DNA from 4 places in the Paraburkholderia sp. D15 genome. Region 1 is predicted to be linked to each of the others. Evidence: predicted binding sites of a transcription regulator. Region 1 holds the regulator's gene; each other region holds the start of a gene.
The links. Region 1 encodes HrcA, which represses chaperone genes, less so after heat shock. Its sites were predicted from a motif close to TTAGCACTCNNNNNNNNNGAGTGCTAA; they were not measured.
Positions count from the first base shown of each region.

Region 2: the regulator HrcA is predicted to act here: its motif matches at 1,208-1,234, upstream of rpoH (RNA polymerase sigma factor RpoH).
Region 3: the regulator HrcA is predicted to act here: its motif matches at 963-989, upstream of LFL96_RS34260 (co-chaperone GroES).
Region 4: the regulator HrcA is predicted to act here: its motif matches at 819-845, upstream of groES (co-chaperone GroES).

Region 1 is NZ_CP110395.1:691,602-693,805, reverse strand. It holds gene hemH (ferrochelatase) at 1-681, opposite strand, end outside; gene hrcA (heat-inducible transcriptional repressor HrcA) at 889-1,908, opposite strand; gene LFL96_RS02960 (NAD kinase) at 2,191-2,204, shown strand, end outside.
Region 2 is NZ_CP110395.1:454,759-456,962, forward strand. It holds gene rpoH (RNA polymerase sigma factor RpoH) at 210-1,145, opposite strand; gene LFL96_RS01985 (acyloxyacyl hydrolase) at 1,509-2,072, shown strand; gene LFL96_RS01990 (nuclear transport factor 2 family protein) at 2,116-2,204, shown strand, end outside.
Region 3 is NZ_CP110396.1:3,262,422-3,264,625, reverse strand. It holds gene LFL96_RS34270 (DMT family transporter) at 1-29, opposite strand, end outside; gene LFL96_RS34265 (TetR/AcrR family transcriptional regulator) at 133-762, opposite strand; gene LFL96_RS34260 (co-chaperone GroES) at 1,029-1,319, shown strand; gene groL (chaperonin GroEL) at 1,333-2,204, shown strand, end outside.
Region 4 is NZ_CP110395.1:830,803-833,006, forward strand. It holds gene LFL96_RS03560 (hypothetical protein) at 1-381, opposite strand, end outside; gene groES (co-chaperone GroES) at 917-1,207, shown strand; gene groL (chaperonin GroEL) at 1,261-2,204, shown strand, end outside.

The DNA.
Region 1 (2,204 bases):
GTAGGGATCGCCCAGATCCATCGTGCGCTTGGGTACGCCGTGAAAACTCAGCACGAGCTTGTCGCCGGACGCGAAATCGGGCCGTCCGTGCTGCTGCCAGTATTGATGCACCTGCGCGGCCAGCGCGGCGATGTAAGCGGGGTGATCCGCGTACTGGCGCACCGTGCGGATTTCCGGCTGATTGCGCATGCGCTTGAGCGCGGAGAATGCGTCGTCGAACGCCGTCGCGGTGGTCGAGGACGAGTACTGCGGATACATGGGCACCAGCAGCACGCGCTCGGCGCCCGCCAGCTTCAGTTGATTCAGCATTGCCGGAATGCCCGGCGTGCCGTAACGCATCGCGTAATCGACCAGCACCGTGTAGTCGTTCAACTGCAGCAGATGGCGCAAGCCCTCCACCTGCTTTTCCGTATGAACCCGTAGTGGCGAGCCTTCGGGCATCCAGACCGCAGCGTACTTCTTCGCCGATGCCGGACTGCGAAACGGCAGGATCAACAGGCGCAGGATGATCTGCCACAACAGCGACGGAATTTCCACCACGCGGGGGTCGGACAGAAACTGCGCGAGATAGCGGCGGACGGCGCGCGGCGTCGGCGCGTCGGGCGTACCGAGATTGATCAGCAGCACGGCGACACGATGTGACGTGGCGTTCTGCGAGGGCCGCTCGAGGTCGAAGCGCATAGGCAGCGGAAGTCGCCGCTTCGAGCGGCGCGTCGGTTTCAGATGGGTTTCATTATAGCGGCGCGGTCCAGCCGCCGGTCCGCCGTACACCCCTGGCCATTCGGCCAATTGGCAAGCCGCGCGGCATCGCGCATGATGGTCGAACGACTGCGCCGGCGCGATTCGCCGCCGCGGTCGACGTACGACGGCTCATGTGACGAATGCGCGCTACTGCTGGCTGAGCGTCATGGAAAGCAGACGCGCGGTGATGTCCACGATCGGAATCACGCGGTTGTAGGCCATGCGGGTCGGCCCGATCACGCCGAGCGTGCCGACGATCTTGCCGTTCACTTCGTACGGCGCGGTGACCACGCTCATTTCCTCGATCGGCACGAGCGTCGATTCGCCGCCGATGAAAATCTGCACGCCCGCCGCGTGGCTCGATACGTCGAGTAATTGAAGGAGACTGGTCTTTTGGTCGAACACATCGAACAGCTTGCGCAGGCGCGCCATGTCCGACGACAGGTCGGCCACTTCGAGCAGATTGCGCTCGCCGGAAATCAGCACGGTCTCGCCGGTATCGGATTCGTCGGTGCTGGCCGTGACGGCGGCATGCATCAGCGTGGTCATGTCGCCGCGCAACTGGTCGATTTCCTCGCGCAGACGGCGGCGCACGTCGTCGAACGAAAGGCCGGCGAAATGGGCGTTGATGTAGTTCGAGGCTTCCACCAGCTCGGCCGGGCTGAAGTCGCGTTGCGTCGCCATGATGCGGTTCTGCACGTCGCCTTCCGGCGTCACGATGATCAGCAGAATGCGCTTGTCGGACAGGCGCATGAACTCGATCTGCTTGAACACGTGGCTGCGGCGCGGCGTCAGCACGACACCCGCGAACTGCGACAGGCTGGACAGCACGCTCGCCGCCGCGGCGACGATCTTCTGCGGCTCACCAGCCTGCAGCGTGGTCTTGACGGTGCGCATCACGGCTTCTTCGTCGGCGGCGGATTCCACGGTCAGCATGGTGTCCACGAACAGGCGATAGCCGCGCGGCGTGGGAATACGGCCGGCGGAAGTATGCGGACTGATCACGAGCCCCAGATCCTCGAGGTCCGACATCACGTTGCGGATGGTGGCGGGGCTCAGTTCGAGGCCCGAGTAACGTGACAGCGTGCGCGAGCCGACCGGCTGACCTTCGGCGATGTAGCGCTCGATCAGCGTTTTGAGGAGGGTTTGTGCGCGAGGATCTAGCATGAGGAAAAATTTTAGCTTAATGGCAAGGCTATCGCGAGCGCTGACGGCGCCGACTGTTGGACAATGCGCCGCGATTCGCCGGAGCGCCGCCTGGCCGCCCGTCCGGCGCATGAGCGGCATCCTCGACAAGGGCGCACCGCGACACTTTACGCGGCGCGCATGTCATCAACGCTTCACCATTCTAACGATAATCGCGCGCGTCGCTGACAGCCTGGCCGCGCCGCCCCGCGGCCGGGGCTGTCGGCGGTTCTTTTCAGGCCCTACCTATGGTGTAATGCCGGCATGCAAGTGACCAG
Region 2 (2,204 bases), 240 kb from region 1:
CGGGGTGCAATGATTGCAGCGCGCGGCCGGGCGAGCGCGAAGGCGTGGCCGCGAAAGCGGAAAGCGGGCGAGCGGAAGGTGGGTAGATGCCGGGCAGGAAGGCGAAAAAAGAAACCCCGCCGTCTTGCGAGGGCGGGGTTTCGGGTGCTGCTTGCCGGTGCGGTGGTCCCGCACCCGGCATCCGGCGCTTATCTGATGGACTGCGCGTTTTACGTGTAGTCGGTCAGCGCGCCGCGCATCTTCTTCATGGCGCTGGCTTCGATCTGGCGAATCCGTTCCGCCGACACGCCGAACTCGTCGGCCAGTTCGTGCAGTGTCGAGCCGCCCGAACCGTCGTCTTCCACCTTCAGCCAGCGTGCTTCGATGATGCGGCGGCTGCGCGCGTCCAGCGCATTCAGCGCGCTCGCGATACCGTCGCTTTGCAGCCTGTCGCGCTGACGCGAAGCCAGCACGGCGGTCGGTTCGCTATGCGAGTCGGCCAGATAGGCGATCGGCGCGTAGCTTTCCTCGCCGTCCTCGACCTGGCCTTCCAGCGCGATGTCGCCACCCGACAGCCGGGTTTCCATTTCGGCGACTTCCTCGCGCTTCACGTTCAGTTCCTTCGCCAGATCGTCGATCTGATCCGGCGTGAACGCGCCCAGACCTTGCTTGTGGCTGCGCAGGTTGAAGAACAGCTTGCGTTGCGCCTTGGTGGTGGCGACCTTCACCATCCGCCAGTTGCGCAGAATGTATTCGTGGATCTCGGCCTTGATCCAGTGCATGGCGTACGACACGAGGCGCACGTTCTGCTCCGGATCGAAGCGCTTCACGGCCTTCATCAGGCCGATATTGCCTTCCTGGATCAGGTCGGCGTGCGGCAGGCCGTAACCGAGATAGTTACGCGCGATCGACACGACCAGGCGCAGGTGCGACAGCACCAGACGGCGCGCGGACGCGAGGTTGTCCTGCTCGCGAAATTCGGTGGCGAACTGGCGTTCTTCCGCCGGCGTCAGCATCGGAATCCGGTTAACGGCCTGGATGTAGGCGTCGATATTGCCCAGTTGACCGGGCAGCAGCGAGGAATGCGAGAGCGCCAGTGCACCTGCCGAAGCGGCCTTAGCCGACGACGGGCTCAGAGTACTCGGAAGGGTCATTGCATGGCTCACGTAGGAAACTCCTTTGGAATCAGACAAAAGCGTATTCAGTTAAACGACTCCAGCGTTGGATGTTAGCACTCTGATTTGCCGAGTGCTAATACTTAGAGGCCGTAGGGGCATCCAAGTTCCGTCAATTTCTATTGAAATCGAGGTTTCGATAGCCATGATACGCCGTTCATGCGTGACATGTGTGGGCCGTAGAACTTACCTGACAATCGGCCTTCATTCTTATATGTGACCGATATTTGCTGATTTTGCAGTGACTAATTGCGAAAAAATAGGTTTCTTCATACGATCCATCGAATCGACTTTGTCTTTAGAATAAGCAAACAGTGACAGATTCTTTAACGTTCGACGGAGCTCGGGTGTTAGATGAACAACAAAAAGAATGCATTGCGCGGTCTGGCGCTAAAAACGGGCTGCGTGGCCCTGCTGATGGGAGCGTCGGCGGCGGCTTCGGCCGATCAGTTCGGTATCCAGGTGGCGGGCGGTCTCGGCGATCGTCACGTGAAAAAGCTCGATCTCGGCTTCGTCTGGGATCCGAACCTGACCTGGTGGCAGATCGGTGACTGGCACTTCGCGCTGATCGGCGAAGCGCACGTGGCCTGGTGGCATACCAACGAAGGCAACGTGCACGACAACATCGGCGAAGTCGGCGTAACGCCGATCATCCGCTTCATTAAGGGCACGGGGTCGCTGCGGCCGTACGCGGAGTTGGGCGCCGGTATCCGCCTGCTGTCGAGTCCGCGTCTATCCGACAAGTTCACGCTCGGCACCGCGTTCCAGTTCGCCGACATGGCGGGGGTCGGCATGCAGTTCGGCAGCCACCAGCAGTATCAGGTGGGCTACCGTTTCCAGCATGTTTCCAACGGCGGTATCAAAGAGCCGAATCCTGGTATAAATTTCCACCAGCTATATCTGCAATATAACTTCTGAAGCCCGTGAGCACGTTCGGCTCATCGGTGCGAGGGGCTGAGCGATGGTGGCAAAGATAATCGAAGCGATTCGCGGGCTCGAACGCGAGCGTTTCCGCGCGATGGTCGACGGTGACGGTTCGTCGCTCGACAC
Region 3 (2,204 bases), on a different replicon from region 1:
ACAGGCGCGTTGGTTGTATTCGCCTGCACAGGCCGCTGTACCGGCTTTGCGTGTTGTATCGGCTCTACCGCGACTGAAGACAATCCCACCGGCTCATTCATGACTGATCGTTCCAGAAATAGGGAAAAAATTTTAGAGCAGCGCGCGCATCGTCATGTCGACGACAGGCACGAGGTCTTCCTCGTGAAAATGAGCTTTGCCGAGCACCCGAAACCCCTGGATCACGCACAGCAGATAGGTGCTGACGGCCTGTTCGTCGAGCGTGGAATCGAACTCGCCCGCCTGCTGGCCGCGCACGACCGCCGCGGCCAGATGCGTGGCGATGCGGCGCAGCGTGGTTTCGACATGCGGCCGCAGCGCCTCGTCCGCCGGCAGCAGTTCGATCGCGGCATTGGTAATGAAGCAGCCATGTCGCTGCGATAGCTTCACCGACACCTTCGTGTAATGCAGCAAGGCCTGGTGCAAGGCCTCGCGTGGCGAACCGGCGCCTTCCAGCCGTTCCTTCACGCGGGCGATCGCCCCTTCCGCGTATTGGCCGAACGCGGCCACCAGCAGGCCGTGCTTGTCGCCGAACGCACTGTAAAGACTCGCACGAAAGAGCCCTGTGGACTGGCACAGCATCTCGATCGAGGTGGCATGGTAGCCCTGCTGCCAGAACACGCGGCCGGCCGCGCGCGTCACTTCGTCGATATCGAATTCGCGGGGCCGCCCGCGCTCCAGGGCGGCGGACGATGCGGCGGAGTGTCGGGTGTGTCGTGGCATGGTGAACGGATATTAAGACTGCTCGTTCCAGAAAGCAAGCGCAAGCTTTAGCCAATGCGCGTGTTGGAGCGCCGGACTCGCGTCGGCCGCACGCCAGCGGCTTTTCCCGCGCCGCCCATAACGTAATCCTGAAACGCCGATAACGATCCGACGATTCGTTATTGGATCGCGCGGCGACGCATTTCTATACTCGATTCCGGTCAGCACTCACCCGCGACGAGTGCCAGATTCAATCCCTCAACACCGATATACCGCTAAACCCATCCATGAGCCTACGTCCATTGCACGACCGTCTGATCGTCAAGCGCCTCGATCAGGAAACCAAGACCGCATCGGGCATCGTGATTCCCGAAAGCGCCGCGGAAAAACCCGACCAGGGCGAAGTGATCGCCATCGGCCCGGGCAAGCGCGATAGCGACGGCAAGCGTATCGAACCGGACCTGAAGGTCGGCGAGCGCGTGCTGTTCGGCAAGTACGCGGGCCAGTCCGTGAAGGTGGACGGCACCGAACTGCTGGTGCTGCGCGAAGAAGATGTCGTCGCCGTCGTCACTCAATAAGGGAGCGTTGAACATGGCAGCAAAGGAAATCATTTTTAGCGACGTGGCGCGTTCGAAACTGGTCGAAGGCGTGAACATTCTGGCCAACGCGGTCAAGGTGACGCTCGGACCGAAGGGCCGCAATGTCGTGCTGGAGCGCAGCTTCGGCTCGCCCATCGTGACCAAGGACGGCGTGTCGGTCGCGAAGGAAATCGAATTGCAGGACCGCGTGCAGAACATCGGCGCGCAACTGGTGAAGGAAGTCGCATCGCGCACCAGCGACGCCGCCGGCGACGGCACCACCACCGCCACCGTGCTCGCGCAGGCGATCGTGCGGGAGGGCCAGAAGTACGTGGCGGCGGGTCTCAATCCGCTCGATCTGAAACGCGGCATCGACAAGGCCGTGGTCGCGGCGATCGACGAACTGAGGAAGATCAGCAAGCCGACCACCACCAGCAAGGAAATCGCCCAGGTCGCGACGATCTCGGCGAACGGCGAGGAATCGATCGGCCAGCGCATCGCGGAAGCGATCGACCGGGTCGGCAAGGAAGGCGTGATCACGGTCGAAGACGGCAAGTCGCTCGACGACGAACTCGACGTGGTGGAAGGTCTGCAATTCGATCGCGGCTACCTGTCGCCGTATTTCATCAACGACCAGGACAAGCAGGTCGCCGTGCTCGATAACCCGTACGTGCTGCTGCACGACAAGAAGGTGTCGAATATCCGCGATCTGCTGCCGGTGCTGGAACAGGTCGCGAAGGCCGGCCGCCCGCTGCTGATCATCGCGGAAGACGTCGAGGGCGAAGCGCTCGCGACGCTGGTGGTGAACAACATTCGCGGCATTCTGAAGACCGTGGCCGTCAAGGCGCCGGGCTTCGGCGACCGTCGCAAGGCGCTGCTCGAAGA
Region 4 (2,204 bases), 140 kb from region 1:
CCAGACCTTTGCCACATCGCCTTTCTGTTCGATCTTGATGGGCGGCCGTCCTTTGAGCATGCGCAACAGGCCGATCAACCCGCCGGCCAATCCGCCACCGGTAATGCCGACGATCTGCATGATGGTCCAGCCGTTCGCGATCGCCGTTGCTCCGTTTCCGGAAAAGATATCCTTGATCTGCGAAAGCAGGTGCTGCGAAGCGATCAGGTCGATCCCGAATGAGCCGGCCTTGAAGCTGGCATTCACCTGCACCCGAACTTCCGCCGCCTCGCCGTTTATCTCCTTGTTCGCGGCCGTGAACAGGTCGGCGAACGCGACAAGCGCCGGGGCGAGGTCGCGCACATCCATCCGATGCTCTTTAAGAGCCGGGCCGTCGTACACGACGTGAAAACGCTCATGGTTGCTCATGTCCATAGTTTAAGGGCAGCGCAATATGGTATCCAGGGCCGCAACAGTGAAGAGCGGGGCACGGCATCTTGCCCTGAATGCAATGGACAGACAATTTTCGAGAAAGCTGACCGGGAGTGGCGCGTGGTCGATTGCTAAGCGGATAGGGATTTTTCCCTATCGGACGAATCGTCGCGCATCAAACCGGCTCTCCTGATCCTCTGACGCGATCTTCCGGAGCGCCCGGCATTCCATTGCATGAAAACGTGGGACGACAGCGTAGCTGTATGTTTTACAAAGAGAATTGCGCAATGGAACCGGACGGCTCACGCGTCGCGAGCGGCCGATTTGAGGGCCAAGGCGTCGAGAATGAGCGCCGCTAGCCCTGTCCGCCATCCCCTTCTTGAATTTGTCACCACCCGTCCATATAATTAGCACTCGCTGCACGAGAGTGCTAACAACATCGCCGGTTGGCTCTGCCAGCCGGGTTTTCTCAGCGTTCTTCAGTCTCAATCAGAGAGGAGTATGTATGAACCTTCGTCCTTTGCATGATCGCGTGATCGTCAAACGTCTGGATCAAGAAACCAAGACCGCGTCGGGCATCGTGATCCCCGAAGCCGCAGCGGAAAAGCCGGATCAAGGCGAAATCCTCGCAGTCGGCCCGGGCAAGCGTGACGACAAGGGCGCTCAAATCGCGCTCGACGTGAAGGTCGGTGACCGCGTCCTGTTCGGCAAGTACGCAGGCCAGACCGTCAAGGTCGACGGCAACGAACTGCTCGTGATGCGCGAAGAAGACATCATGGCCGTGGTGCAGAAGTAAGCGCATAGACGCTACTTCCCGGTCATATCCCAAAGAATTCAAGGAGTTAGAAGATGGCAGCTAAAGACGTCGTATTCGGTGATTCCGCCCGTGCCAAGATGGTCGAAGGCGTGAACATTCTCGCGAACGCTGTGAAGGTCACGCTGGGTCCGAAGGGCCGCAACGTTGTCCTGGAACGCAGCTTCGGCGGCCCGACGGTCACCAAGGATGGTGTCTCGGTCGCGAAAGAGATCGAACTGAAGGACAAGCTCCAGAACATGGGCGCGCAAATGGTCAAGGAAGTTGCTTCCAAGACCAGCGACAACGCAGGTGACGGCACCACGACCGCAACGGTTCTGGCTCAGTCGATCGTCCGCGAAGGCATGAAGTACGTCGCATCGGGCATGAACCCGATGGACCTGAAGCGCGGTATCGACAAGGCTGTCGCCGCTGCAATCGACGAACTGCGCAAGATCAGCAAGCCGTGCACGACCAACAAGGAAATCGCGCAGGTCGGCTCGATCTCGGCAAACAGCGACTCGTCGATCGGCGATCGTATCGCTGAAGCGATGGACAAGGTCGGCAAGGAAGGCGTCATCACCGTCGAAGACGGCAAGTCGCTGCAAGACGAGCTGGACGTTGTCGAAGGTATGCAATTCGACCGCGGCTACCTGTCGCCGTACTTCATCAACAACCCGGACAAGCAAGTCGCCGTTCTGGACAACCCGTTCGTGCTGCTGCACGACAAGAAGGTCTCGAACATCCGTGACCTGCTGCCGGTCCTGGAACAGGTCGCTAAGGCTGGCCGTCCGCTGCTGATCATCGCGGAAGACGTCGAAGGCGAAGCACTGGCAACGCTGGTGGTGAACAACATCCGCGGCATTCTGAAGACCGTTGCCGTCAAGGCGCCGGGCTTCGGCGATCGCCGTAAGGCCATGCTGGAAGACATCGCGATCCTGACCGGCGGTCAAGTCATCGCTGAAGAAACCGGCCTGACGCTCGAAAAGGCAACGCTGGC